Regions from separate parts of the Pedobacter jeongneungensis genome, predicted to be linked through region 2. Evidence: riboswitches for the same ligand, from Rfam matches in the RefSeq annotation. Region 2 holds a riboswitch; the other holds the start of a gene.

Region 1 (15,361 bases), on a different contig from region 2:
GCACCTCTCCCATTACAGCTACGCGGTACTGAGCGAATGCCGGAATGAAATCATATTGATCGATCCCTCCAGGGATCCGTCTGCATATTACCATTTTGCCGAAAAACACCAGGCCAAAATAGTTGGTGTTATCGAGACGCACCCGCATGCGGATTTTGTGAGTGCTCATCTTGAAATCCATCATAAGACCGGCGCAACAATATATTGCAGCAAACTCAATACGCCGTCCTACCTGTTTTCCCCATTTGATGAAGACCAGACGATAACCCTGGGAAAGATCACCTTAAGGGCAATCAACACCCCGGGGCACTCTCCGGATAGTATCAGTATTTTGCTCGAACACGATGGGAAACAAAAAGCGCTATTTTCCGGAGATACCCTTTTTATCGGTGACTGCGGAAGGCCGGATTTAAGGGAAAGCGGAGGTGATTCAATGGCGGAACGCAATTTCCTTGCCGCCCAAATGTACCATTCATTAAGGGACAAACTGATGAAACTCTCAGATGAAGTGATTCTGTATCCGGCACACGGGGCAGGTACGCTCTGCGGAAAAGCGTTGAGCGAGGCCAATAGCAGTACCATTGGTGCTGAAAAAAGAAGTAACTGGTCACTGCAGGAAATGACTGAGGCCGATTTTGTGAGCGCATTAAATGAAAACCAGCCATTCATTCCATTTTACTTCCCTTTTGATGTGGCCTTGAACAAGAAAGGCGCAGCACCGTTTGAAGATTCGGTAAGTGCGGTTCAGATCATGGAATCCGGTGAAAACTTAAAACCAAATGCCCTAATTATCGATACGCGAAGGGAAGATGTTTTTAAGAAGGGACATATAGAAGGCGCTGTAAATATCATGGATGGAAACAAATTTGAAACCTGGCTGGGCAGCATTGTGAAGCCTGAAGAGCCTTATTATCTTATGGCAGAAAATCTTGCTACATTGCATAGTCTTATCGCGAGGACCGCATCCATCGGGTATGAAACGCAGCTTGCCGGCGGTTTTATAAACGCAGTAGAAACTGTCCCGGATGAGATTATCGATATCCAAAATTTTAAAGAGAACCAAAATGGATATACCATTGTGGATGTGAGGAACAAGACAGAGCGTATGGAAAACAGTATTTTTGAGAACAGCATAAATATTCCACTGGGAAATTTAAGGGAAAGGGTAAACGAAATTCCGCTGGAGCAACCCGTAGCAGTACACTGCGCCGGTGGATACAGAAGTGCGGCTGCAAGCTCACTGATTGCATCCGTTATTGATGGCAAGCAAAAGGTGCTTGATATTGGTGAGGCCATTAAGGATTTTCAGAATTAATATTTTAAAAGTGTGAAAACAGAAAGAAACAACGAGGATAAACTGCAGGTATTTGCCCGGTTTGGAAAATATCTCGTATGGACGTCATTTCTATTCGTTGTGATCATGTTTTCTCTTGTTTTAGCACTCAGCGGATTTCATCTTCCAAAAAGTTTCTATGCGGATAAGCCTAATCCATCCATTCAAAAGAATCAAATAAAACCTTTAGAGCGCCGTGTTGCTAAACCCGAATATTGGAAGGCGCCTGATACGATGCAGCTTCAGGGCAAAGCTGATGCGGATCTGATCAGGTATGGCCGGGATTTGATTGTCCGTACGGCATACTATTTAGGGCCGCAGGGTATCGTAGGAAAGCTGACTAATGGTATGAATTGTCAGAACTGCCACTTGGATGCAGGAACCAGGCCCTTTGCGAATAATTTCTCCATCTTTTATGCAGGTTTTCCAAAAATGAGCGCAAGAAGCGGTAGAAAGGAAGAAGCCTTTGAACGGATTAATGAGTGCTTCGAGCGAAGCATGAACGGCAAAGCTCCGGGAAGAAATTCCAGGGAAATGGTCGCCATGTTGGCCTATTTAAAATGGGTTGGAAAAAAACAGGATGCCGCACATTCCATTGCGGATAATTCGGTAAAAAAAATCCCATATCTGGATGTGCCTGCAGATCCCCTGAAGGGGAAAATGGTATATGCCTCCAAATGCAGCAGCTGTCATGGAGAAACGGGCAAAGGCGTTGCCTCACCTGATGGAAAAGGATATATGTACCCTCCCCTTTGGGGCAGGGACAGCTATAACGATGGTGCAGGAATGTTCAGGCTTGGAAATTTTGCAGGATTTGTCAAAAACAACATGCCTTATGGCGCCACCTACAAAGATCCGAACTTAACGGATGCGGAAGCCTGGGACGTAGCTGCATTTGTGAATGCGCAGCCCAGACCGCACCTGGATTCCAAAAACGACTATAAAAACCTGTACACAAAGCCAATAGATTATCCCTTCGGGCCATATGCAGATCACTTTAGCGAAAAGCAGCATAAATATGGTCCCTTTATTGACATGGCTGAACAGCACGCACCTATAAAACAGAAAAAATAGAAACATGAAAAAATTACTGATCTTACTCCAGCTTGTCATCATGATGGTCATCACCACCAATGTATCTGCACAGGAGACAAAAAAACCGTTTACGGGTGCTGTTGCAAAAAAGAAATCATATAAAGCGCTATATGTACTTAACAGTGCCGAGGAAAAACATATTTCGGGAACACTCAGGAACATCAACAATGCTTTGGAGGATCCAAGATTGAAGGGAAAACTGGAGGTTGAGCTTATCGCCTTCGGGGATGGCGTGGCGGTTTATCGCAAGGATGGAAAGTTCCTTGAGCAGCTTAATTTGCTAAAGTCAAAGGGCGTAATTCTGGCGCAGTGCGAGAATACCGTTCGCGAGCGGAAAATCGATAAGTCAGATCTCTTCGATTTCATCAGCTATGTGCCAAGCGGCAACGGAGAGATCATCATCCGTTCGGCGGAAGGATGGGTAATCGTTCATCCCTAATGTAAAAACCAAAACGGCAGTGAATCTTTAAAAGGTGCAAATTGGTATTTGGATACGATGCAAAGATTAGGATCAGTTGTGCCGGATCCATTTCACCCGGGGCCGCAAACGCCGAAAATTATTGTCATGTTTAAATATCAATGGCTTATGCCGGCAACACTAAAATTCAAAAGGTTCGACAAAATTGTCTATCATCGTATGTGCTGTGCGGAGTAACGCATTTAAAAATGCTAGGGAATTTATCGAAAAGCTACATAATTAAAACAGTACTCGCCCAAACAGCATTGATAAAATTTTGTTAATCAGGCATGCGGTGATCCGTCAACCAATATTATCAATAATGGAAAAAGAAGAACAAGCCATTCCTAAATCAAACACTGGTGACCATCTGGCCAACGAACGGACTTTTCTTGCCTGGATAAGAACTAGCATAGGAATTATGGGCTTTGGTTTTGTGGTGGTAAAGTTTTCACTTTTTATCAAGCAGATCACTCTCGCTCTTGGGGCCAAAGCCGTCGTACACCAAACCGGCAACTCACAGAGGATAGGAATACTTCTTGTCGGGGTAGGCGCACTGACCATCATCCTGGCATTTATGCGCTATCAAAAAACTCATACACTTATTAATCAAGGCAGTTATTACCATTCCTCTACACTCATCAAAGTCCTTACCGTGGTTATTTTCATTTCAAGCATGCTTTTGTTGATATATCTTGTAAGAACGACTTAGCGGATCTCTGACATGGAAACACTGATTGTGAGCACGAATACCAAACTTGAGAGAACCCGTACTTTATCACCGGTCAAATATGTTTCGCTACCAAACGCAGCAGGTCGTGAATATCGAAAGGCTTTTTAATAAAATTCTCTGCAGCGCAGCCCCTTCTGATGTCATAACGGTCCGCATGAGCACTCATCATGATAATCGGAACATTCCGGGTTTTCTCTAAGGACTTCAGGTAACTGCAGACTTCAATGCCGTTTCCATCGGGGAGCATAACATCCAGCAGAAAAAGATCTGCAACATGATCACTTAGCCCTGCCATAAACGAGCTTACCGAAGAAAACGCGGAAACCCCGTACCCCTCACTGTTAAAAAGAAGCTGTAATACTTCGGTTATACCCTCATCATTTTCCAAAAGATATATCATCTTTTCCATTTGTCATGCATATTGTGGGTTGCCCCTGGTTATAATAAATCTGATTTGCCATTCCTACGAATGTTTTTTTAAAGGTCTAAAAAGGCCCCTACTTCCTCAATTTTCGCTTCTCATTGAGATGGCCGGTTTCCAGGTTCAACCGCTCCAGCAGGTAACGCAATAAAACCTCTCTATCTTGGTTTGCGGGGTGATATGCGTTATCTCCACCCTTTGCTGAGGATTTATTATGGTCAAAAGTTTCAAATGGTTGTGAAATATTTTTCTCTGTCATAATTTAAATTTTAGGTTAAATATTTTGCCTATTATTTTTTAGTTCCTGAAATTGCCAGAGCCAAACGAAGTCCAAAAAAGGAAACCTGCCCTCCGCTGCTTTTCCAACCCTCATAACGAAGGCCGAGATCTGCACTATAATGCTTCGAAATTGGAATGCTGGCACCCAAAGTCGGTCCGTAGGCAAAAGAGGTATTCAGCCGGTCTCCAAGAGTATTTGCTGCACCAAGCTCAAGGGCAGCGTAATAGATACCTTCAAAGTAATATTTTGCTCCGACTTTAATTGGAACAACACCATTCATGCTTGTTGGCTCTCCTAAATAATCGAGACGTTTTTTTACCTCATCCCTGTAGCGGAAAGTCATATAGCCCGCAGATCCGGTTAGGTTGAGGTGCTCCGAAACCTTGAATTCCACCTTTGTTGATGCCCCATATCCGTTGACATAAGTTTTAGCCGTCTTACCGGTCGGAAAGCCCATGACAAAGCCTACCGATATCTTGGGGACGGCAGTTTGATCTTGCGCCTTTACCTTTACAGTCATTAATAACAGGAAACAGATCAGAAAAGGTTGAAATGTCCATCCGGCATAGGCACTCATAGGGAGGTCCTGTAAAAAATGTTTAACTCGGCCGCAATGCTTTCCAGGTAAGGGGCAAGCTTAAAATCTCTTGATACAAAGGATATTACCCCTTGTTTTTTACATTCCCAAACCGTCCCAACCAGCTCTCCCTCGATGTAGACCTGGTTGCATCTTTTCTTTGGGACATCTATGCAAATGTGTTTTCCCCCGATTTCAAACTCATGGTTAAATTCTAAATCTTTCATATTTTCCTTTTTTCTTATCTGACTAATAAAAAGATTTGCCGGGCGGCTAATATCCGCCCGGCAATGTTTTATAGCGTCTGACCGCTTTTGATCTCATCGTTCGCGGGCGAAATAATCTCTGTCCCGGCTTTGATGGAACCAAAAATCTCGGTCATCTCTGTTCCCTTCATCCCTTCCTTAATGTCAACGAGCTTGGCTTTACCATTTGCAATTTCCACTACGTACTTCCGTTCTGTAGAACGCACGATAGCAGAATTAGGCACAAGAAGCGAAGTCGCACCGGATTTAAGCGGGATTTCAACCTCGGCATACATGCCGGCCTTCAACCTGTTATCTTTATTGGCCACGTCAACCTCGACGATTTCCTGGCGCATGTTGCCCAGTGAATTTGCAGACCGGCTGATCTTGGCCTGGCGCTGTTCCCCCGGCAGCGCATTGAAGCGGAACTTGACCATCTGGCTTAGGTCCACTTTGTCTACATAATCCTCAGGTATAGAAACTTCAAGCCTCATGTGGGTCAGGTCCTGCAATACCAGCATGGGTAGGTCCGAAGATTTGCCCGCCGACACCAGTGCTCCCGGTGATACATTCCTGTCAACGATCACCCCGTCAAAAGGCGCATATACTTTCAAGTAGTCCTGCATGGTACGTACGGAGGATACATTTGACCGCTCAGCCTCCGCTATGGCCTTATCTCCTTTCATCCTGGAAAGCGCATTATCAAGTTCTAGCGGAGATACCGAACCTTCCTCTTTTGCTGCTTCTTTCAGACGTCTGTATTTCTCACTGCTCGCCGATGCGGTCTCCCGTGCCTGCAGGTAACGGGAATTTGCCGATTGCAATTGTGATTCGAGTTCCGGTGCTTCCAGGGTCATCAGCAGCTGGCCTTTGGTCACCTTAGAACCCAAATCGACCAGTATTGCTTTCACAAAACCATTGGCCTTGGGAAAAATGTTTACCTGGTTGAAAGGCTTGAGCACCCCGGGAATGCGGGTAAAACTGGAAAGGGCCTCTTCTTCGACCTTTGTGGTTTCATATTTGGCTTCCTTGCCGTTTTTTTCGGGACTGATGTTCACGGGCTTCTGGTTTCCGCCACACGCGGCCAGAGTACTTATAATTATTATGATGGGAATGAATCTGGTTTTCATGTTGTTTATCTTTTAAATTCTTGTTTTTCTAGGCATTAGGTTTGGTTCTTTTAAGCTGCTTTTTTTCTGTACCCAGGCGAAAACCTGCGGAAGGATGAAGAGCGCGGCAAGGGTTGAAAAGAATAGCCCGCCAATAACAGCCCTGCCGAGCGGCGCGGTCTGTTCACCGGATTCGCCCAACCCAGAGGCCATCGGGATCATCCCGGCTATCATCGCAAAACTGGTCATCAGGATCGGCCTTAAACGAATCCCGGCACTCACCACTGCCGCCCGGGTAGAATCCTTGTAATCCAGCCTGAGTTTTTCGGCGTTGGTCACGATAAGTATCGCATTGGCCACTGACACCCCGGTGGACATGATCATCCCCATGTAGCTCTGTAGATTGAGGGTCGAGCCTGTAAGCAATAATGCGGTAAGCGACCCAAGGATTACAGCAGGAACGGTCGAAAGAACCGTCAGCGAAAGCTTGAAAGACTGGTAATTGGCCGCAAGCAGCAGGAAGATCACCAATATCGCAAAAGCAAGTCCGCCCTGAAGAGAAGATAGTGTTTCAGTCAACAGGCTCGACATACCTTTCACTTCAGCAGTTAGTCCCTTAGGAGGCGTGCCTACGGACTTTAGTGCCTTTTCTACATCAGCAGTTGCCGTTCCAAGATCCTTTTTATAAATGTTTGCGCTCACGGTCAGAAAGCGTCTTGGCCCGGAGCGGTCATATTCTCCTGGAAGGTAACTGGTATTGAAAGTAGCGATGTCGCCCAGTACCGGACTGCTCTGCCCTTTAACCAAAGGAATTTCTTTGAGCTCATCCATTGTATTCATGACATACTCTGGAACCTGTACCTGTACCTGGTAGGTATAGGCGGTTTTTTCATCGAGCCATTGGTTCTTCTCAGTAAATCGGCTGGATGAGGTACTTGCAGTAACTGACCTTGCGATATCAACCACGTTCAGCCCAAACTGCGCCGCCTTTAATCTATCAAGGGTAATAGAAACCACGGGAATGTGCAGGGGTTGAGCAATCTGGATATCACGGAGGTAATCTATTTTTTTAAGTTTAGAGAGCACCTTATTAGCGTAAGACTCGATCTGGTCCATATCTTTTCCTGCTACTCTGATCTCAATAGGAGTTGCAGCGCCTTGGCTCATAATCTTTTCGGTCATGTCAATCGGCTCAAAGGTGATACGTAGGTCAGGAAGTTTATAAGCGATGTTCTTTCTCAGCGCATCTTTCAGCTCATCCATATTTACCTTATAATCTTCATCAAGGTTCACCTGAAGCACAGCCTCATGGGTACCGGTATTGAAGATATATAAGTTACTTGTTCCGTAACTACTCGGAATAAGCCCAACGTATCCCGAACTAACTGCGATATGGTTATCTACTGTCTGATTGATAATGGAAAGTACCTGCTTAAATTTCTCCTCGGTGCGCTCTAATCTGGTACCGTCCGGCGCTTTGATGCGGATCTGGAACTGTCCGTTATTGAGCTTTGGCATCATATCCTTTCCAATAAAAACAAATCCCAGTCCTGCAAGAGAAATCACCAGAACTAAATAAATCCCGACAATACCTTTTTTCATCGGCATCCACCGCTGGATGATTGCCATAAACCGCACCTTCACCCTTTCAAAGAAATCATTTTTTTCCGGTTCATCCTTTTCATTTTGCAGATGCTTTTCTACCTGCTCTCCTTGCCTCTCGTCCAGGGCCTCTCCTGCATGAGCATGGATCTTACCATGGTCATAGTGCTGGTAACGTTCTTCGTTTATCATCCAGTTGGATAGAATGGGAACTAAGGTCTGGGCCACGATGAAAGAGACAACCATGGTGAAGCCAATCGAAAGGGATAGTGGCAAAAACATCGCCTTTGGTATACCGTTCATCATAAAAGATGGTGCAAATACTGCCAGAATACACAGCAGGATGAGCAGCAGCGGGAATGCGATTTCTTCACAGGCATCGTAAATGGCTTCGCGTTTGGGCTTGCCCATTTCCAGGTGCTGATGGATATTTTCGATCGTCACCGTTGCCTGATCGACCAGGATCCCTATTGCAAGTGCCAGACCGCTCAAGGTCATGATATTTATGGTCTGACCGAACATGCCTAGTAAAAGCACCCCAATTAAAATCGATACCGGAATGGTGATCACCACGATAAGACTGCTTCGCAGATCACGCAGGAATAGCAACACCATTAGGCCCGTTAATAGTGCACCAAGACCACCTTCAGTGATCAGGCTTTTTACCGAGTTGATAACGGCAACAGACTGGTCAAATTCATAAGAGATGTGGACATCGTCCGGCAAGAGGCTCTGCATTTCGGGGATTTTGGCCTTTAAGGACTTTACCACTGACCAAGTCGAGGCGTCTGCTGTTTTGACCACAGGAATATACACAGACCGTTTCCCGTTGATCAATGCATAATCCACGGTAACATCCGCTGCATCGGCAACCCTTGCCACATCCCTTACCAATATTGAAACGCCGTTTTTTGTAGCTATTGGAATGTTGTTGAATTCATCGACCGTTTTAACCAGGGAGTTCATAGAGGTCACCATCATGGTATTGTCCAACCTTAGATTTCCCGAAGGAGACATGACATTGAACTTGGATAAAGCCCCTACCACCTCGTCCGGAGTCAGATTATAACTCCTTAATTTGCTCGGATCTACACTAATGGTAATCGAGCGGGAATTGGCACCGAATGGCGGTGGCGCTGAAAGCCCTGCGACAGAGGAAAACATGGGCCTGATACGCGTTGCCGCCATATCATAGATTTCTTTCAGACTGCGGGATTTGGCCGAGAGTACAAGCTGGCCTACTGGCAGTGAAGAGGCATCAAAGCGGACCACCTGCGGAGGCAAAGCGCCTGGAGGGAAGAACTTCATGGCCCGGTTAACCTGCAAGGCAACCTGGGCAGAAGCCTCTGCCATATTGGTGCTTTCATAAAAACTCAGCTTTAGCATCGTCAAACCCTGAATGTTTTTGGCGGTAATATTCTTAACGCCATTAACATAAAGAAACTGATCCTGTAGACGAGTGGAGAAGAAGCCCTCCATCTGTTGTGGAGACATACCTCCGTAGGATTCAATAACATATATTGTCGGCGAATTAAGCTGGGGGAAAATATCTATTGGGATCTTCAGCGCACTGAGAACTGCAAAGAGCAGTAAACTCGCGGTGATCACCACTGTTGTAATCGGCTTTTTCAGGGCCGAGGTAACCATTGACATATCTTTATTATTTTAATGTGTTTAACAGTGAATCTACTTGGTTGGTGGCGATAGCCTTTTGAAAAAGCGCCCGGATGTACAGATATTTTGCGTTGACAAAATCGGTTTCTGCACGGTAAAGGATGGTCAGGGCTGCATTGAGCTCAATGATGTCGGTCAGCCCGTTCTTATAAAGCGAGAGCTTCTGGCGATACCCTGCGGCCGCTGCCTTTAGCTGGTTTGGTATTTCATCGAGTCTTTTATGCGCGGTACTGATCTCAAGGCCTGCCTGAAGGGCGGCATTTGATAACATTAGCCGCTCCTGCTGTAGTTCCTTTAAGTAAAAATTGCTACTGGCCTTTTGGGTCCTAAGCTTCAACTGACGCCTGCGCAGATCAAATAAGTTATAACTGATCCCTACGCCCACGAGGTAATTTTCCCGTTGCCATTCCAAGCCATTCGAGAGACTGTTGAAATTATCATTGGCATCAATGCTTGATCCCCTTGACCAGGCAGCAGCTTGCAGGCTTACCTTTGGATTATAGGCTTTTTTGACCAGGTTTTCCTTCTCAACGCTGCTTAGATAATTGCTTTTGTAGAAATCAAGCAGCGGATGGCTTGAACTGTCGGTCAACTTTACCGATAGGTTTACCTCAAGCGATTTTAGCCGATCCAGGATCGTACTGTCAGCGACAATACTTTCCGGATTTAGCCCGCTGATTGCTGCAATGTCGAGCTGAACCTGTCTGTAGGTATTGTCCATTTCAATATAGTTCAATCTTGATTTGGAGAGTTCGGCCCCTGCGATACTGGTATCCACACCCGGACGCACACCGCTTCTGGCAAGGGATAAAATCGAACGGTTGATCTGCTCATTGCGACTGATATTGCTTGCTTGAATGGATAGCATGTCCTGAAGCTTTAGTAGACTCAGGTAATCATCAATAGCGATGGCCCTTGTCTGGTATCGGCGCTGGGCAAACTTGGATCGTTCAACGACAAGTTCTGATTTGGCGACTGCATTCTGAGCTTTATAGGCACCAAAATTATAGACCTCCCAATCAAGGGAGACAATACCAAGATTAGTAAGTGTAGCCTTGGTAGTGCTTTCAGTCCTAACACCTCTGGAATTGGAAGGAACAATACCAAAGGCCATGTATGGCCCTGCAACATTATTGTTTGAGCCCAGATCTGCCTGATAATTAAGCTTCAGATTTGGAAGGGCATTCGCCGCGGTCTCTCTTAACTGGGCGGCACGTATATCAACTGTTGCTGAATCAGCGGCCAGTGAAGGTGAAAAAGCGGTCACGTGATCGATCAGATCAACGATCCCGATGGGCTTTGGGGAGGTTTGGGCATGGCTTTCCAGCCCCATATATAAAAGTGGGAACAAACAGAAAATCTGTTTAATACGGATCATGTCTTTAAATTAAAATTTAAGGAAAAAGATTTGACGGACGTCTTGGACAGGAAACACGGTGATTAACCGGCCGTCGTCACTTCATCATTTGAAGGACCTGTCAATAAAAGAAAATTGAGATAAATCTCAGATCCGAAAGACCTGGTTGGAAATATAAATTGGGACTGATCCGGCAATCCTGTATCTGATCTCAAGAAAATACCTGTTTAGGTTAGAGGCTAAAAGCGAAAGCCCCAAAAATAAGATGACGCCGATAAGAAAAGCTTCCAAAACAGGAAGCACGGTTTTCTTGCGTTCATCAAGGATACACTTAAATTGTCTGGTAATTTTTGAATCCTTTCCAAGCGGAGAAAAGCTACCTTTGTACTGCGCAGCTGATTTTATTCCCCGGGCGGACTCTAAAAGGGAGAGGTTGGATAAAAAAAAGATATTGCCCAAAGAGATAATCAGGTACAGCAAGACGACTCCAATTATAGAGCAATTTGGTACCTGCTTAACTTTCAAACCCTTCAAATTTAACAACCTAAATATATAGGCGCTAAAATCTGCATTAATCTAAAAAGATGAGAGGATAAACCGCAACAAAACCGTTACAAAATATCAACAAATATTAGGTTACGATATTTCTCACCCTACTTTCGATTGTCATCGAATAATTTCTTTTTCCTATACTGTCCCTCCATCTTGTTGTTCAAAACTTTATCAAAATTAACCACAGCTTCACAATGCTCAAAAAGGGTCGAACTTCCGCGGGTTGACCCTACTAAGTGGCAATATGAGGCATCTAAAAAGTATGCCTCTTATTTTTTAAACATTAAGAACTTGAAAATAAGTCACTTACAATAGATTAAATTGAATTTTTCGGTTCGAACTTTTTAGAATTTTCCCTAAAATTAAGATATACCGCAACTATTTATAAAACACCAATTGTCTAGACATCAGTGTTGAACTCCATAAACTGCTATCTAATTAGCCAAATAAGCATGTGGATTAGTTTCAATTGCGAACATCGATCAGCTTGAATATTATTCAATTATAGGATAAACGGGGGGAAATCCGTTTGGTCTAAATTTTTTTACAATTATGCGCAAATGCCATGTAGCTTGCATTTAATTTAGAAGGTACATACCCTCGGTTTAACAACGTGATTGATTTAACACCGCCATTGAAATGAAATTTGTATTTTTTGTTTTTTGAAATAATTTGATGAAGCGGGAATTGAAAGTTCATGCATTATTTAATGCATTCCTCAACTCGCATCTAGCCTTCATTTTCATAGAATTCGAATTATCAAGTACTCATCATCAAAAACTGAAATTCTTATTTGAATAATGGAATGAGTTTATGAGAATCATATCCTAAAAAACCCATTTTTTTAAGGCTAGAGAAAGGACATACCAAGAACAACCTCAAACCTTGGTAAATATCAAATAATGAGGGAATAATGAAAATAAAATGAATGGAATAAATTTGCCTATTTATAAAAATGAAAGGGCAACTAGAATGCTGCCCTTAATCAATTAATGCTCACGGTGATTGGCATCTTAAGCAGCTACTCCTGTCATTCTTCTGCATTCTTCCGCACAAGCCTTACAAGCATCTGCACATTCCTGACAATGCTGGGTATGATGATTACTACACTCATCTCCGCATTGCTGGCAAATATCTGCGCAAATACGGCAAATGTCTTGAGCAAAAGAGCTACCCATACTCATCAATTGAGCGGCAGAGTAGCAGATGGCTGCACATTGCATATCAAGCTCAATACACCGCGCCATCATTTTCACGTCTTCTTCCTGAGTGCATGAACTTGCACAATGATTGCAAATTGAAGCACACTTTAAGCATGCATCAATACAGTTTTTCCATTCATGGTATCCCATAACTTTAATTTTTTAGGGTTATAAAAAAAATTCCTATATAGATAACATGGTTATTTCCAGGCGGTTTCATTTTGTTTAAGAAAAGCTTTAATCCCGTGATATGATGCTTGTTTAAACGGTAGAAGAATAAGAAACTGGTTCTCGTATTCAAATAAGGAGGAATAGTGATAAATTAAATTCTCAACACCTACTTTAAGATTTTGCACATCATTTTATTAGTATTATATTTGCAATACGGAAATGGTGTCCTTCCGATTCAACCGCTTTTTTCAAAAGCTGATGGCGCCTACAATAGAAATTCCAGCAGGTAATAAAATCTGCCGGTCAAAGTATTGTAGGTGAAAAAATTAAAAATAAATTCTCAACTCTTATTGCTGGCAGCTATCTTAATTGCGCTTGTCTTACTTTGTCTGTCTGCCAAAGTGAGATCAGTGTTAGCAATGGTCCTGCCGGTTGAAACTGAATGGTTCTTGTGGATAAATCAGCACCATAATGCATTCTGGGATACGATCATGTACTGGGCCAGTGATAAGCGTTTTTGGCTTCCTTTTTATGCCTTCATTATTTATTGCCTCTTCCAGAATTTCTGCAAAAAAATTTGGCAGGTTCTTATTACCATTGCGCTACTAGTTGCTAGTGCAGATCAGATTGCTTCAGGACTGATTAAAAACACCGTTAAGCGTCTACGCCCTTCCCATGAACCGAATCTAACTACGATCATTCATTTAAGTAAAGCAGGTGCGGGTGGGATGTATGGATGGCCATCCGCTCTTTCATCACCTATCTTCAAAAGCATTCTTTCCGCTGGTTCGGCATTTACCGGATCATTGCCGGAGCAACGGTTCTTGTACTCATTACTTTGGAATTATTCAATAACGGAAAATTAACATAAAACTATGTGGTGGATCTACGCGCTATTATCAGCTTTCTTTGCTTCCCTTACGGCCATCTTTGCAAAAGTCGGCGTAACCAATGTCAATTCTGATTTGGCTACTGCCATACGAACGGTGGTAATACTGATTGTAGCCTGGGGGATCGTAATGGCCAGAGGCGAACTTAAAGGAATTACGGAACTGTCAAAGCATAACCTGCTATTTCTTTTTTTATCTGGCCTTGCCACCGGCTTGTCCTGGATATTCTACTACAAGGCTTTGCAGATCGGGAAAGTGTCCCAGGTCGCCCCTGTTGATAAGTTGAGTGTTGCCCTAACTATTATACTTGCAATGGTGTTCCTGAAAGAAGCTCTTACCCTGAAAGTATTCTTTGGTGCCCTGCTGATCATTGGGGGAACACTGGTTTTGATCTTTTGAGAAACTCAATTATTTGTAAGCAACCGAAATACTAAAAATCAATATAAAACAAAAAACTATGAAATTAACTAAAATTCATGCCCGTGAAATTTTGGATTCCAGGGGCAATCCGACAGTAGAAGTAGAAGTCACTCTTAACGGAACAACAGCAAGGGGTATTTCTCCATCCGGGGCAAGTACGGGTGAAAAAGAAGCCGTAGAGCTTAGAGATGGTGATCCAGAGCGCTATAATGGTAAAGGCGTGGAAAAAGCAGTAAAAGGGATTAACGTCGAAGTCGGCAAATCAGTCACCGGCTTATCCTTTGAGGGTCAGCAGGCCTTCGATGATCATATAATTGGTCTGGATGGAACCGAGAATAAATCAAGGCTCGGCGCAAATGCGATGCTTGCGGCCTCAATCGCCTTCGCCCGGGCTTCGGCCGTTGCAAAAGGGATTCCCTTGTATAGGCAGCTAGTGGAAAGGGAAGGTTACGTAATGCCCGTACCGTGCATGAATGTCATTAATGGGGGAAGGCATTCTGATAACAACATCGATTTTCAGGAATTTATGATTGCCCCTCATAACGCCCCCTCGTTTAAGGAAAGTATCCGTATGGGCGAAGCTGTTTTTCATTCCCTGAGAAGTCTGCTAAAAGCGAAAGGCTATTATACCGGAGTTGGTGACGAAGGTGGGTTTGCGCCAAATCTGAGTTCTAATGAGGAAGCCGTCCAAATCATCATGGAAGCGATACATATTGCCGGTTTTGCTCCAGGCAAGGATATTTCCCTTTGTCTTGACCCAGCGACCAGCGAAATGTGGAATAATGGAAAATATGAATTTTATAAAAGTTCTAAAGAACGGATCACAACAGATGAAATGATTGGCTTTTGGGAAGGATGGTTAAAAGAGTACCCAATTATCCTGTTGGAAGACGGGTTGGGCGAAAACGATTGGGAGGGATGGAAAAAGCTGACCAGCCTTTTGGGAGACAAAGTGGAATTGGTTGGAGATGATATATTCTGCACCAACCCGAGTATTATCCAGCAGGGAATCGACCAGGGCATTGCAAACAGCGTACTGATTAAATTGAACCAGATCGGTACAGTTTCCGAAACGCTAAAGGCCGTAGAACTAGCCCAAAAAAACGGTTACAATTGCTTTATTTCTCACCGCAGTGGTGAAACTGAAGACACGACAATTGCGGATCTGGTTGTCGCTACCGGTGCGGGGCACATCAAAACAGGAAGTGGCTGCCGCTCTGAAAGGGTATCTAAATTTAACCAG
Region 2 (15,361 bases):
ATACCATGTTCAATTATAATTCACCAATGCTCAGAGAAGATGCTTTAAAAGGAAAAACCATTGTAATTACAGGCGGTGGAACAGGATTGGGAAAAGCAATGGGTGTTTATTTCCTGAAGTTAGGGGCTAATTTAGTAATCACCAGCCGTAAGCAGGATGTACTACAAAAAACCGCCGGTGAAATGGAAGAAAAAACCGGTGGTAAAGTATTGGCAATAGCCTGCGATGTGCGGGAGGTTGAACAGGTAGAAAATGTACTCGCCAAAACCTTGGAAAAGTTTGGTTCAGTAGATGTATTATTGAATAATGCTGCGGGTAATTTCATTTCCCCAACCGAGCGTTTATCTGCAAATGCATTTTCATCTATTATCGATATCGTATTAAAAGGAACCGTTAATTGTACACTTACTTTCGGTAAACACTGGATCAAGGAAAAACAGGCTGCAACCGTTTTAAATATCATTACCACTTACGCCTTTACAGGCTCTGCGTATGTAGTGCCATCTGCCTGTGCAAAAGGTGGTGTTTTGGCTTTAACCCGATCATTAGCCGTTGAGTGGGGTAAATACGGGATCCGTACCAATGCCATTGCACCAGGCCCATTCCCAACCAAAGGCGCATGGGAGCGTTTATTACCTGGTGATTTAGCCAAAAAATTCGACTTTAAAAACCGTGTGCCTTTAAAAAGGGTTGGCGATCATCAGGAACTGGCTAACCTGGCTGCTTTTCTGGTAAGCGATTTCTCCGGATACATCAACGGGGAAGTAATCACCATTGATGGTGGCGAATGGTTACAGGGCGCCGGTCAAATGAACGGATTAGAGGCTATTCCAACCGAAATGTGGGATATGCTGGAGCAAATGACGAGAAGCGCCAAATGAAGTAAAATGTAAAATGGATGATGGAGGGATTTCCAGTCGCTTAGCACATTGTCTATCTTACATTTTCCCTCTTCCATCTTTTTCCATTTTCCCTCTTACATTTTTATTTATCTTTGCCACATATGAATATCTTACTTTTAGGTTCAGGCGGCAGAGAAAGCGCATTCGCTTGGAAAATGAGCCAGTCTTCGCACTGCGATAAACTAATTATTGCTCCGGGAAACGGCGGTACAGGAGCATATGGTACTAATATCAACATCAATGTGAACGATTTTGATGCCATTAAAAAAGTGGTGCTTACCGAAAACATCGAGCTGGTTGTGGTTGGGCCTGAAGAACCTCTGGTAAATGGTATTCATGATTTTTTCCTTGCTGATAAAGCAATTGCACACATTCCCGTTATCGGACCTAAAAAAGAAGGTGCTATTTTAGAAGGAAGTAAAGATTTTTCTAAGCAATTTATGGAGCGTCATGGTATTCCAACCGCGGCTTCAAAATCTTTTACCCCCGAAACTTTGGAAGATGGTTTGGCTTACCTTCAAAACCATGCATTACCGGTTGTTTTAAAAGCTGATGGTTTAGCGGCTGGTAAAGGTGTATTGATCTGCACCGAAACTATTGAAGCACAGGAAGAATTAAAACTGATGCTTGGCGGTAAATTTGGTGCAGCTGGTGCAACCGTGGTTATCGAAGAGTTTTTAAGTGGAATTGAACTTTCGGTGTTTATTTTAACCGATGGCGAAAATTATATCACTTTACCTTCGGCTAAAGATTATAAACGTATTGGCCAGGGCGATACGGGCTTAAATACAGGTGGTATGGGCTCGGTTTCTCCGGTTCCCTTTGCTACGCCTGAGTTTTTGGCTAAAGTAGAAGAACGCATTATTAAGCCAACGGTAGAAGGTTTAAAGAAAGATAATATCGATTATACCGGATTTATCTTTTTCGGGTTGATTAAAGTTGGCGAAGAGCCATTTGTGATAGAATACAACGCACGTATGGGCGATCCTGAAACAGAAAGTGTAATTCCAAGGATAGAAAACGATCTGGTAGAACTGTTTTTAGCAACCGCAAATAAAAAATTGAACGAAGTGAATCTGGTCATTTCTGACCAGACTGCTGCTACGGTTATGATTGTTGCAGGTGGTTATCCTGGCGACTACCTTAAAGGTAAAACCATAAGTGGAATTGAAAACCTGCGCCACTCTAATGCTTTCCACGCCGGAACACTTTTAGAAAACGATGTGGTAAAAACCAACGGTGGCAGAGTAATCGCCATCACCAGTTTGCAGAAAGATTTATTTACGGCCCTACAATCGGCAACTGCCGATGCCGGAAGAATTTATTTCGACGGTAAATATTTCAGGGAAGATATAGGCTTTGATTTAATTTAAGTCAAAAAGCATACATAAAAAGAAACCCGCTGATTTTAATAATCAGCGGGTTTCTTATTTTCTGTTCTATTGCTTAACAGCTAATTCTTATTTCGATTTACTTCCCAATAATTCCTGAAGTTTATCCTGTAAAGCTTGTTCTCTTAATCCCTTGGCAATAATTTTACCTGTTGGATCAATTAAGAAATTAGCAGGAATTGATTGGATACCGTACATCCTGGCAACCTCATTGTCCCAAAATTTTAGATCAGAAACATGCGTCCAGGTTAATTTATCGTCAGCTATTGCCTTTAACCAGGCGTCTTTTTTACCAGGACGGTCTAATGAAACACCTAATACGGTAAAGCCTTTATCTTTAAATTTATTATAAGCAACTACTACATTTGGGTTTTCCTGACGGCATGGACCACACCATGATGCCCAGAAATCAACCAGAACATATTTACCTTTAAAATCTGATAATTTTACTGCTTTTCCGGCGGTATCAGTTTGGGTAAAATCCATTGCCATTGCACCAACTGCTGTTTTTCTTCCCGCGTCGAATATATTGGCAATTCGTTTACCTGTTGCTGTTGCTTTTAGTTCGGGTGATAATGAAACAAAAGCTTTTTCTGCTGCCACTGCCTGATCAGGATCAGAAGCCAACTGGCCGATTGCACTTAAACTGATGTAAGATTTTGGGTTGCTGTTTGCATATTGAAGCAATAAAGGAGTCATTCCTGCAGCTTCTTTTTCGTAACGTTCTCCCAAAGCTCCCATAAGCGCTTTATCTTTTTTCTGCTCCGGGGTGTAAGCTGCATATTCTGCATTAATTGCTGCAAGCTTATCGGCAACAGGTTTGGTTAAGGTTTTTAATTTTTTAGAATCATCGTTTACCACAGAACCTGTAATGGTTGCGTTTTTTAAAGAATCGTTAGCGGTTATTTTAATGGCTCCCGGTTCCAAATAAAGTGATAGGGCATCTAATATTTCACCTTGTGCCGGGCGCTTCACAAAAGGGTTTTTGTTTAAATACAGGCCGCCCTGTGTCGGGTCGGTTACCGTACCTTTAAATGCAAAAACACCATTTGCCACTGTTGTAGAATCGGTAACATTTTTGCCATCGCCTTGATAAATCAAATAAACCTTATCTCCGGTTTTTAATCCTTTTATATTGCCATTAACTGTAAATGGCTTTTGGGCAAGTGCTGCAAGCGGCAATAAGGCCATTGCAGATAATAATATTTTTTTCATGGGGGTTAGTTATCGTTTTTCAAATATAGGAATCTGTACCGCTTTAACGTAAATTGCTGTGTAAAATTATGATATATTCTTTTATTATAGCGTAGCCTTTATTTTGCTGATTTCCAACTTAATATTTTATACTGACTACGCTTTTGGTTCTCTAATCCGCCATAAATAAGTGTTTTTTCTGCCTTTTTTGGACTTGTAATCATTTCAAACTTATTCATGTTTTTAAATAAGTCGGAAGTAATTGTTTGTGTAGCCTTTATTTCAAATACATTGAACCCCTCATCTGTTGGTTGAAGCAGATCTACTTCGTTGGCATGGCTATCTTGCCAAAAGTAATATTCATTATTTAAGTAGTTGTGATAATTTTGTTTTTGGAATTCTGCGATTACCATATTCTCAAAGATGTTTCCTTTTAGCCTGTTTCTTGATAGGGCTTCGCTGGTTTTGATTTTTAGTAAATGGCATAATAATCCTGAATCGTAAAAATAAAGTTTAGGTGTTTTTATTAAACGTTTATTAAAATTTTCATGATATGGCTGCAGTAGGTACACAATATAAGTGCTTTCCAAAAGAGAAAGCCAGTTTTTTGCCGTTGGCTGTGATATATTAGAGGCATTAGCCAGTGCGCTTAGGTTAATTAATTGACCAGCCTGGTTAGCACATAACCCGATAAATGTTCTGAATGTTCTTAAATCTTTGATATTTAAAAGCTCAGTAACATCTTTTTCTACATAGGTTTGTATATAATTGGAAAAATACACATTAGGTTCTATATTACGATCGTATATAGCAGGGTAAAAACCTTTAATGCAGGCCTCAGCATATGAATCCTCAACTAAATTGCTGGCCTTGAGTTCAGATAAATCGAAAGGTAAAAGTTCAAATAATGCTACCCTTCCTGCAAGACTTTGTGTGATGCCATGCATTAAATGAAAATTTTGTGAACCCGATAAAATAAATTGTCCCATTATTTTAGATTCATCAACTATGCCCTGCAAATAGGAAAAGAGTATCGGAACCCTTTGCACCTCGTCAAAGATCACCTTATTATTATATTCACTTAAAAAACCATTAGGGTCTTCGGTTGCAAAAGCCCTAACATCCGGGTTTTCTAGCGAAATGTATCTGTAATCACTAAATATATTCTTTAACAATGTAGTTTTTCCTGATTGCCGGGGACCAGTAACAGCAATAATAGGGAATTTGCTTTTTTGCTGTTCAATATGTTTGCTTATATGTCTTTTAACTAATTGTTGCATAGCTAGTTATTTTATACAATATTACAAAAAAAGCAACTGATATACAACTCTCACTTTGAAATTACACAGCTTTCATTTTGAAATTACACAACCTACAATTTGAAATTACACAGTTTCTACTTTGAAATTACACAAACTTAATTCAGTTTCTGATAAGTCCGCCACCACAAATCGGGCATTTCGCCATTAACCGCGGTTTGGTAATCATCATACCTGCAGGGCACAAGGTGATAACGTTCATTTTTGGTTTGTCCTGAGGGATAAGGAACCTGCATCCACCAACGGTCTGATTTTTTACTTTTTACAAACATCATTTCTCCCGAACCATCCTTTAAGCTCGTGCGGTAAATCATAAACTGCGATTTCGGTGTTAACGGAAAATCTTTTTTACGGGCATAAAAACCTTCTACAAAATACCATACCATTTGTGCCAGTAAGAAAGCGGTTTGTCCGTTGTTGTCATAAGCCGGATTAAATTCGTAAAACCCAATTGAGGTTAGTTTATCGTTCATGCCTGCATAACGCACAATGCGGCAGGCTTCTTCACCATCAAAACCGTTTGGCGTAGTATTGGCATTTGCAGCAGCATCAGCAGAGCGGATGGCACCCATATCAAAACTGATCATATTTGCATTTCGGATAATGGGTTCTGTTAACGTAATATCCTGTGCAAACTCGCCCAAACGGTGCACATCGAAATATAACTTATCCATTACGCTCAAACTTTCCTGGTTTACAAAATAAGTCTGGTAACCTACATTGCTAAAGTTGAAGAGGTAATTGGGCTGGTGCAGAAAAATCTTGTTCAGGTAACAATCCGATCGGGTAGCAATACCTTCATGGTCATCGTCGCCGATATCAAACTGGTTATCAATAACAACCAGGTCTACTTTCTGCTCTAAATCTTCATAACCGAGGTACTGGCCGTAGGTTAAATCCTGTCCGCCGCCAATAATAATAGGAATAATGTCTTTTTTAATCAGTTCAGAAACCACCATTTTAATGGCGATATACGTATCAGCAATGGTTGCGCCGTGTTTGATATTCCCTAAATCTACAATCCTGCTGTTAAAAGCGCCTTCGTTGAGTTTGTAAAATTTCTCCCTGAAATAATCCGGAGCCAGGGCAGTACCTTCATTATTAACCGCACCTCTTCCGTCAAGCACCCCAAAAATGGCTAGATCATAAGTATTTTCCTCAAAATCAGGAAACGATTCTGTGTAGATATGTGCTTTTAAACCCAGCTGACTTGTAAAAAATCCTTGCTTAGGCGTAAAACTATCGGGGTTAATGGGGGAAAAGAAATCCGTTAATGACATATATTTAAAACTCTCGGCTCAAATATCTATTTTTGAATGCGTATTTCCACATATAGCCCGAAAAAAATAAAATGATACTGGTAACCGGAGGAACTGGATTTTTAGGATCTGAATTAATTAAACAGTTAACTGATAAAGGTTTAGCGGTACGGGCGCTAAGGCGGGAGAAATCCAAAATTCCTGCCCTCATTCAAAATGTCTCCCTAATCGAATGGTTTGTGGCTGATATTAATGAGCCATCAGCTTTAGAAGATGCATTTGAGGGGATTACCAAAGTGTACCATTGCGCCGCATTTGTATCATTAAGCGCTAAAGATAAAAAACAGCTTTTTCATGTAAACATTGAGGGAACTTCGAACATTGTAAACCTTTGTGCTGAAAATAACTGCCGGTTGTTGCATGTAAGTTCGGTTGCTGCGCTTGGCAATGCTAAAAAAGGTCAGAAAATTAATGAAAAAGACTTTTGGGAGTATGATTCAAAAGCGCATGCCTACGGATTATCCAAATATGAGGGCGAAATGGAGGTTTGGCGGGGCATAACGGAAGGATTAGATGCTATTATCGTTAATCCATCGGTAATAATCGGAAAAAATGCAGGTTTTGAAGGAAGCGGAGCGATTTTTAAATTGGTAAAAGGCGGTTTCCCGTTTTATACTGACGGCGCATCGGGTTTTGTTGATGTAGAAGATGTAGCCAAGGCAATGATTATATTAATGGATGCTGAAGTTTCGGGAGAACGTTATATTATTTCAGCTGACGATTATCATTATAAAGATTTATTCGGCGAAATTGCACAAGGTTTTGGAGTTAAGGCCCCCACCAAAGAAGCGAAGCCATGGATGCTTGGTATCGCCTGGCGAGCCTTAAAATTTGCATCTATATTTACCGGAAAAGAGCCTTCCATCACCAAAGATGCCGCAAAAAGTAGCGTAACCTTAAGTTATTATAACAATGATAAAGTAAAATCGGAAACCGGTATAGTTTTTAAACCTGTTGCCGAAAGTATAAGAGAAATTACCCAACATTTAAGATAATGCCCAAACAAAAAGCCTATTACATCATCGATTTTGATAGTACCTTTACCCAGGTAGAAGCACTCGATGAACTTGCAAGGATTTCGCTCAGGAACCACCCAGATAAAGAAGCGATTTTCCAAAAAATTGAAGATTATACCAATTTTGCCATGGAAGGGAAACTTTCCTTCTCCGAAAGTTTAGCACAACGCGTTAAACTGCTCGAAGCAAACGAAGATCATTTGAAACAACTTATCAAGCATTTAAAAAAGAAAGTATCTACTTCTTTTTCGCGTAATGCCGAGTTTTTTAAAAAACACGCAGATGAAGTTTTGATCGTTTCGGGCGGATTTAAAGAGTTTATTACGCCTGTAGTAAGCCAGTACCATATTAAGAAGGAGAATATTTACGCCAATACCTTTGTAACCACGGGCGATGGTAAAATTATCGATTACGACCATGCCAACCCCCTGAGTGAAGAAGGCGGAAAAGTAAAATTACTCCAGCATTTAAAACTGGAAGGCGAATTATTCGGGATTGGTGATGGCTATTCTGATTTCCAGCTGCGTGAAAGTGGTATCATTAATAAATTTTTTGCTTTTACAGAAAATATTGCCCGCGAAAGCATTGTTTCGAAAGCAGATCATGTTACGCCAAGTTTCGATGAGTTTTTATATGTGAACGATCTGCCCCGTGCAATTTCTTATCCCAAAAACAGGATTCTCTGTCTGGTAATTGGTGAGGTTGACCCTTTAACCATTTCTATTCTTAAAAACGATGGTTTATCTATCCGTCATAAAACCTCGTTCGAAGAGAAATATGTAAAAGATGTTGGCATTATCCTTTTGGCCGATGGCGAGAAAATAGATAAAGAGCAGTTAAAAAATGCTGCCAAGTTGAAAACCATCGGTTATTTAGGCTATGCTAAAAATAAAATAGACCTGAACCTTTGTACCAAACAGGGTATTGTGGTTTTTGATGATCCGAAAAATAATCCGCGAAATATCGATTTTATCCCTAAAAGGGTTGCTGATTTTATGAATACCGGCGCAACATATTTGAGCAGCAATTTCCCAAACTTACAACTGCCAAAAATTGAGAAATCGCACCGCCTGATCCATATCCATAAAAACGTTCCGGGTATCATGGCGAAAATCAATACAGTTTTTGCTAAACACGATATCAATATTGTGAGCCAGTTTTTAATGACTAACCCTGAAATAGGCTACGCCATTACCGATATTAATGCACATTATGATAAACAGCTGTTTAAATCGCTTAAAAAGATCGAACAAACGATAAAGTTTAGGGTGCTGTATTAGTTCCCGTAGTTAACGTCATCTCGAGCGGAGTGGCAACGTAGTCGAGAGATCTGTCTTGAGATAGATCTCTCCAGCAAATCGTCACCCTGAACTTGTTTAAGGGTCTTTATGCAAGATAGATCTCTCCATTTCGCTGCGCTTCAGTCGAGATGACGGAATTAACGCTGCGTCGATCAGCAAAATCTGCGGGAGACTTTTAAATCTTGGTTTCCCACTGATTTATAATACCGCAGAGACACCCCGCAAACGCTTTACGCTAATCGCCATCCGCTACCTCCTCCTCAATAATAAATGTTTCGGCGCACCAATGGTTTGCGATCTGTAAATCCCGGTATGGCCCGAAAATAGATATGCGGTAACGCAAGCCAGTGCAATATAGACACCCGATGCTGTACCAAATAGTTCTACGCCTATAAAAATACAGGCCAACGGCGTGTTCGCGGCTCCTGCAAATACGGCAACAAAGCCCATTCCTGCCAATAAGCCAAAAGGCAGGGGAATAAAGAAACTTAAAAAACTACCCAATGTGGCGCCGATAAAAAATAGCGGGGTTACTTCGCCACCTTTAAAACCTGCGCTTAGCGTAAGTGCTGTTAAAAATAATTTTATGGCAAAAGTATAATAAGCTTCCTGTTGTGTAAAAGCTTCCGAAATAACCGGAATGCCCAAGCCAATGTAACGCGTATTGCCGATCAGGTAAATAATTGCAATTAAAATAATACCGCCAATAAATGGTCTCAAAGGAGGATATTTAATCTTTGCAAAAAGGTTTGATAAGCCATGGTTTAATGTAGAAAAACTTCTTGCAGTAAGTCCGAACAATATTCCGGCACCTAACGATAGCAATAGATTGACCGAGTCCATTTCAGGTACAGCGGCTATAGCATAATGCGTATGGCCAACACCCCAGGCTTTACAGGCATAATCGGCTATAACAGCCGTAATAAAAGAGGGTAGGATAGCGTTATAAGTTAAACTCCCGACAATAAAAACCTCCAGGCCAAATACCGCTCCGGCCAATGGTGTGCCGAAAACAGAGGCAAAACCTGCACTGATCCCACAAATAAGGATTATTTTTCTGTCCCTTGCTTTCAGTTTTAATAATTTTGTAAACTGATCGGCAAATGCTCCGCCAATTTGTACTGCTGTACCTTCTCTACCCGCCGAGCCGCCGAATAAATGGGTAATAATAGTGCCCGCAAAAATGAGCGGTGCCATAATAATCGGGATTACTTTTTTAGGCGATTGGAGTTCTTCAATTAAAAGGTTGTTCCCTTTAACCACCGATGCTCCCCAATAATGATAGGTCAGGCCAATCATTAAGCCTGCAAGGGGCAAAAAGGCAATTATCCAAAGGTGTTGCTCGCGGTAATTGGTTGCCCAGGTTAAAGTGCTTAGAAACAAGGCAGAGGCAGAGCCGATAATAACTCCCAATAGGGCAGAAATCAGTAACCACTTTAAGGTGCTTAATAAAAGTAATCCAAAATCGAAGCGGAAGAAATTTTTAGCAGACAGAAGAAATCCTTCTGTTAATTTTTTAACAGGCATTTTAAATCAATTTTAAATAAAATCGTAGGAGTCATCAGCCTGTCTGGCGGTTTTGGCGGCACCCCATCGCCATCGTTTCAAATGTATAAAATTTAGTCATTTGTTACAAAATCTTTATCACCTTTGTGCAGCTAACTTCAAACCATGGATTTCACACCAGAAATAAAAGACAAACTAAACCAACTACAAGAAAAGTACACGGCAATGGGACAGGATATGGCTTCTTACCTCGACGGATTGTTGTATGCCGATTTCCTAACCTACTGGGATTATATCCACTTAGATACTTTATTAAGCCTCCAAAGCCCGAAAACACCATTTCCTGATGAAGAAATTTTCATCATGTACCACCAGATCACCGAGCTTTATTTTAAGCTTGCACTGCATGAATGTACGCAGATTGCTGAACATGAAAATTTAACTGTCGAATTTTTTACCGCACGCGTAAAACGGATCAATGCTTATTTTAATGCCTTAACCACTTCTTTTGAGGTGATGGTTGATGGGATGGAAAAAGAACAGTTTTTAAAGTTTCGTATGTCGCTGTTACCTGCCAGCGGTTTCCAGTCCGGTCAGTATAGAATGATCGAAATCTGTGCAACTGATTTTATTCGTTTGGTAGATAAATCGAAACGCAAAGAATTAAGCACAGCAACCATAGAAGAACAATTTGAAAATATTTACTGGAAATTCGGCGCAACAGAACTGGCCTCGGGCAAGCAGACTTTAACTTTAAAACAGTTTATTAAAAAATATGCTGCTCAATTTTTACAGCTGGCGAAAGATCGTTCTTTAACTAATTTTTCGTCACTATACCAACAGTTGCAAGCCAATGGAGCAGATGTTACGGCTCTTGCTGAAGAATTACGCAAGCTGGATCTGTATGTAAATGTAGAATGGCCATTGTCGCATTATAAATCAGCCGTGCGCTATTTGGAAAAAGATCCTGTTGATGTTGCAGCAACCGGTGGAACCAACTGGCAGAAATATTTGCCTCCGCGTTTTCAAAAAAGAATTTTTTATCCCTTCTTATGGACTGATGAACAGATGGAAGAATGGGGTAAGGGCTGGGTGCTTAGTGTACTTAAAACACTCAAAAACAAAGATTAATATTATAAAAAGCTATTAAAAAAAGCTGTTTTTTACTAATTTGCGCGAAATAATTAAGGATTGAATCAGAGAATGATTGAATTGCGTGATGCAAATCCATTCCCTCATTCAAAAATCAGTTATTCAAAATTAAACTAGTATGACCGAGACATTAGATATAAAAATCACTAAAGCAGACGAAACACGTTTAACTGTTACTGATTTTTCGCAATTACCGTTCGGTAAGGTTTTTACCGATCACATGTTTACTGCCGATTACGAAGATGGCGAATGGAAAAATTTACAGATTCTTCCATATGGCCCGATTCCGATGAGCCCTGCAATTTCTGCACTTCATTATGGCCAGGCAATTTTCGAAGGATTAAAAGCTTATCGCCAGCCTGATGGAAGAATCAGCGTGTTCCGTGCCGATAAAAACTTTGAACGTTTTAATAAATCGGCAGCAAGAATGTCGATGCCAACCATTCCCGAAGAAATTTTTATGCAGGGTTTGGCTGCCTTAATCAATGTTGATGAGCAATGGGTACCTAACCAGGAAGATTATGCATTGTATATCCGTCCGGTAATGTTCGCCATGGATCCGTATTTAGGAGTTAAAGCATCTGATACTTATAAATTTGCTTTATTAACTACCCCAACTGGTCCATATTACAGCAGCGCATTAAAAGTTAAGATTGAAACTGAATTTACACGTGCTGATGAAGGTGGTGTAGGTTTTGCCAAAACTGCCGGAAACTATGCGCGTTCATTATATCCGTTTGAGCAGGCTAAAAAAGAAGGTTACGATCAATTAATCTGGACAGATTCTGTAACCCATGAGTTTATTGAAGAGGCGGGAACTGCTAACCTGCTTTTTGTAATTAACGGTAAACTGGTTACCCCATCTGTACGCAGCACCGTTTTAGATGGCGTTACACGCGATACCATCATTAAACTGGCAAAAGATGCTGGAGTGGAAGTTGAAGAGCGTAGGGTTTCTGTAAAAGAGGTAATTGAAGGCATTGAAAACGGTAGCTTAACCGAAGCTTTTGCTGCGGGAACTGCTGCTACAGTAACACATGTTGGCGAAATGGGCTACAATGGTCAGGTTTATAAATTAACTGATCCATCAACAAGACACATTTCTAATGGTATTGCTAAAAAACTAAACGATATCCGTTACGGTTTGGCGCCTGATGAATTTGGCTGGAACTGGGTTTTGTAATCCGAAACCTTATTAAAGATAGAACCCCGATACAGAATATGCATCGGGGTTTTGTTTTTTATTATCGTCATTTCGAGCGGAGTGCAACGCAGTCGAGAAATCTATCTCAAAATAGATCTCTCCGCTCCACTGCGTTTCGGTCGAGATGACGGCGCTTTTTGAATGAACCATAGTTGCTTCTGACCTCAGATTTCGGCTTTCTGACTGCTTTATTTATCCAAAATCACCACACCTTTAGCTTCAAAAGCCAGTTCCTTTTTAGGATCTGTAATTTTTGCTACTTCTTCAGGAGATTTTTTAGCATCTTCTGCATAATGACGTAAAGTTTCAACAGAAATGGTTTGTTTTTTAGCCAGGCCATCTAAAACTACTTTTTTTCCAACGATATCCATTGGCATAAAGAAAGCATAATCTTTAAAAGTTACCCGCATCGGATCGCCGTTTGGCATTTCCAAAGTCATCCAGCAACCTTTTTTCTTGCACACATCTACTACCTTGCCTTCAATTTTCATATCCACAGTTTTCTTATCACCCATGGCAGCTTCCATTTTGGCGGCAGGTTTTACATCACCAGGTTTTACTTCTTCTCCAAATTTTTGACCGGTGTAAGCAGCCTGTGCAAATGCAAATGCTGTAAACAGGCAAAAGCTCAGGCTTAAAATGATTTTTTTCATCTTTTAGTGATTTATGATTATTCCGATGTTATCTTTTTCAAAGTTATTTAAAATTTTTCTAAATAGTGTTCCAAAAAAAATCCCCGTTAACATCCGTTAACGAGGAAAATCATCCCTATTTTCGTGTATATCACATCCTATGATGTACAACACGATATTATAGGCAAACCTGAATCCAAAAGTATCATTCTTGTTGCATTATATTGTAATGCAATGGAAATCAGTTGTTTGTATGTTTTTGTTGATTTGGCTGTATGATATTAAGACTGTGGAAATGGGGAACTTTATCACCAATGCTAAAAAATATGTTGAAATTTTTCCCCAATCTGGCTTAGCCGAAAACAAGACTAAATACCTCTTCTATCTTACTTACCGCTTTAATCTCAAGATTATATTTTTCTTTTGCGATTCCTTTTAAATTGTATTTGGATATATAAATCGTTTCGAAACCTAATTTATCTGCTTCAGCAATTCGTTGTTCAATGCGGTTTACTGCCCTTATTTCACCTGACAGACCAACTTCAGCCGCAAAACAATTCTTTGAGGAAACTGCAATGTCCTGTTGCGATGAAATAATGGCAATTAAAACCGCCAGATCGATGGCAGGATCTTCAACCCTGATTCCTCCGGCAATATTTAAAAAAACGTCTTGCGTGCTTAATCTAAAGCCACAGCGTTTTTCTAACACAGCTAAAAGCATGTTCATTCTCTTGGTATCAAAGCCTGTAGCAGAGCGTTGGGGCGTTCCGTAAGCGGCAGGGCTCACTAAGGCCTGGGTTTCGATCAGCATTGGTCTGGCGCCTTCTAAAGTTGCAGCAATGGCAATGCCGCTTAATTCTTCATCACGTTGTGAGAGTAAAATTTCTGACGGATTGGAAACCTCTCTTAAACCGCTACCCTGCATCTCGTAGATGCCAAGTTCTGCTGCAGCTCCAAAACGGTTTTTAATTGACCTCAAAATGCGGTAAACATGATGTCTGTCGCCTTCAAACTGCAAAACGGTGTCTACCATGTGTTCGAGTATTTTCGGGCCGGCAATGGCTCCGTCTTTGGTAATATGGCCAATCAAAAATACAGGCACTCCGGTTTCTTTGGCAAAACGAAGCAATTCTGCTGTACATTCTCTTACCTGCGATACACTTCCTGGTGTAGAATCGATATGGGCAGAATGCAAAGTCTGGATAGAATCGACCACCAAAATCTCAGGCTCCAAAATTTCGATCTGTTTAAAAATATTCTGTGTAGAAGTTTCTGTTAAAATATAACAGTTAGACGATGGGTTTTCCTGAATCCTTTCGGCCCGCATTTTAATTTGCTGTTCGCTTTCTTCTCCCGAAATATACAGCAACTTTTTCCCTTTTATATTTAAGGCCAGTTGCAGCATTAAGGTCGATTTACCAATACCCGGTTCTCCGCCAATTAATACTAAAGATCCTTCTACCAAACCGCCACCCAAAACACGGTCCAGCTCTTTATCGCCCGTTAATATTCTTCGCTCAGTTGACGATTGGATTTCATCAACCTTGCTGGGCTTGCTTAATTTTCGACTTGTGGTATCACTTTTCCAGGTAGGTACTGATGCCGGGCTTTTTTCTACAATTTCTTCAACAAAAGTATTCCATTGATTGCATGACGGGCATTTGCCCAGCCATTTTGCCGATTCGTAGCCACAGCTCTGACAGAAATATGCGGTTTTTGATTTTGCCAATTGATTAAAATTTTAGATTACGAATTTAACCTTTCTTGTTGATAAACCCCACAGGTTTAAATCAGGGTTAATGTTATTTTTAATGAGGATAAAATTATGTTCTGCGGTTTTTATATATGGGATGTCAGAATTATTGGAAAATTTAAGGGGGTGAGCCGGTCGGTAACTGCAGCCCCGCTATTTGTTCCAATCTTTTTAAACAACATGCTGTTGTGCTGAGGCACAAAGCATCTGTTTTATAGCCTGAAGCTGAAAAGGTTTAAGTGGCTGCAATTAAAAAGTATTTCCACTTCTATCGGGTTTATCATGTGAGTTTGTAGTTTAAAAAAATTTACAGCCTTTGTCCTCCTTTAAAATAAACCTGATAGAACGGAAAGCCCGCACTCCGGTTCTTTACCAATAAACCGGCACTGAATTGACATGGAGGAGGACTTGGAGGGATAGCAGGACTGCTATGCCCGAAATGTGCTGAACCCTGCTTTTCCCGTAAAAATAGTGAACTCCGTTGGTCGGGATTTGTAAATTCACCAAGGATTAAATTCCTTAGTTCGGAAGCCGGGATTGCAAATCCCGATTAACCTAAAGCAAAAAAGCCCGGATTTTTGGATCCGGGCTTTTGGTTAATGTTTTTAAGTTATAATTTAATCTCTTCGTCTTTAGCAGAGATAAAGTGAAACTCATTTAAATAGTACGATG

What was found. A riboswitch is a leader RNA that binds a small molecule or an ion and turns the genes downstream of it on or off. The one in region 2 is predicted to bind fluoride.
Region 1: it holds a riboswitch for fluoride, as region 2 does, so the genes downstream of both, ABD769_RS00380 (phosphatase PAP2 family protein) here and ABD769_RS15495 (voltage-gated chloride channel family protein) in region 2, are expected to answer to the same signal.

What each region holds. Positions count from the first base shown of each region.
Region 1 is NZ_BAABBY010000001.1:73,847-89,207, reverse strand. It holds gene ABD769_RS00440 (MBL fold metallo-hydrolase) at 1-1,315, shown strand, start outside; gene ABD769_RS00435 (c-type cytochrome) at 1,328-2,407, shown strand; gene ABD769_RS00430 (DsrE family protein) at 2,412-2,867, shown strand; gene ABD769_RS00425 (YidH family protein) at 3,208-3,597, shown strand; gene ABD769_RS00420 (response regulator) at 3,671-4,027, opposite strand; gene ABD769_RS00415 (hypothetical protein) at 4,116-4,298, opposite strand; gene ABD769_RS00410 (hypothetical protein) at 4,330-4,896, opposite strand; gene ABD769_RS00405 (hypothetical protein) at 4,893-5,123, opposite strand; gene ABD769_RS00400 (efflux RND transporter periplasmic adaptor subunit) at 5,192-6,271, opposite strand; gene ABD769_RS00395 (efflux RND transporter permease subunit) at 6,284-9,505, opposite strand; gene ABD769_RS00390 (TolC family protein) at 9,513-10,904, opposite strand; gene ABD769_RS25050 (four-helix bundle copper-binding protein) at 12,449-12,787, opposite strand; fluoride riboswitch at 13,015-13,083, shown strand; gene ABD769_RS00380 (phosphatase PAP2 family protein) at 13,126-13,674, shown strand; gene ABD769_RS00375 (EamA family transporter) at 13,684-14,097, shown strand; gene eno (phosphopyruvate hydratase) at 14,156-15,361, shown strand, end outside.
Region 2 is NZ_BAABBY010000007.1:289,835-305,195, reverse strand. It holds gene ABD769_RS15530 (SDR family oxidoreductase) at 6-881, shown strand; gene purD (phosphoribosylamine--glycine ligase) at 1,004-2,275, shown strand; gene ABD769_RS15520 (redoxin domain-containing protein) at 2,363-3,508, opposite strand; gene ABD769_RS15515 (ATP-binding protein) at 3,607-4,767, opposite strand; gene ABD769_RS15510 (formimidoylglutamase) at 4,905-6,086, opposite strand; gene ABD769_RS15505 (NAD-dependent epimerase/dehydratase family protein) at 6,158-7,120, shown strand; gene ABD769_RS15500 (HAD-IB family phosphatase) at 7,120-8,421, shown strand; gene ABD769_RS15495 (voltage-gated chloride channel family protein) at 8,692-9,969, opposite strand; fluoride riboswitch at 9,988-10,049, opposite strand; gene ABD769_RS15490 (tryptophan 2,3-dioxygenase family protein) at 10,114-11,079, shown strand; gene ABD769_RS15485 (branched-chain amino acid aminotransferase) at 11,219-12,283, shown strand; gene ABD769_RS15480 (DUF4920 domain-containing protein) at 12,493-12,957, opposite strand; gene radA (DNA repair protein RadA) at 13,289-14,665, opposite strand; gene ABD769_RS15470 (Rne/Rng family ribonuclease) at 15,300-15,361, opposite strand, start outside.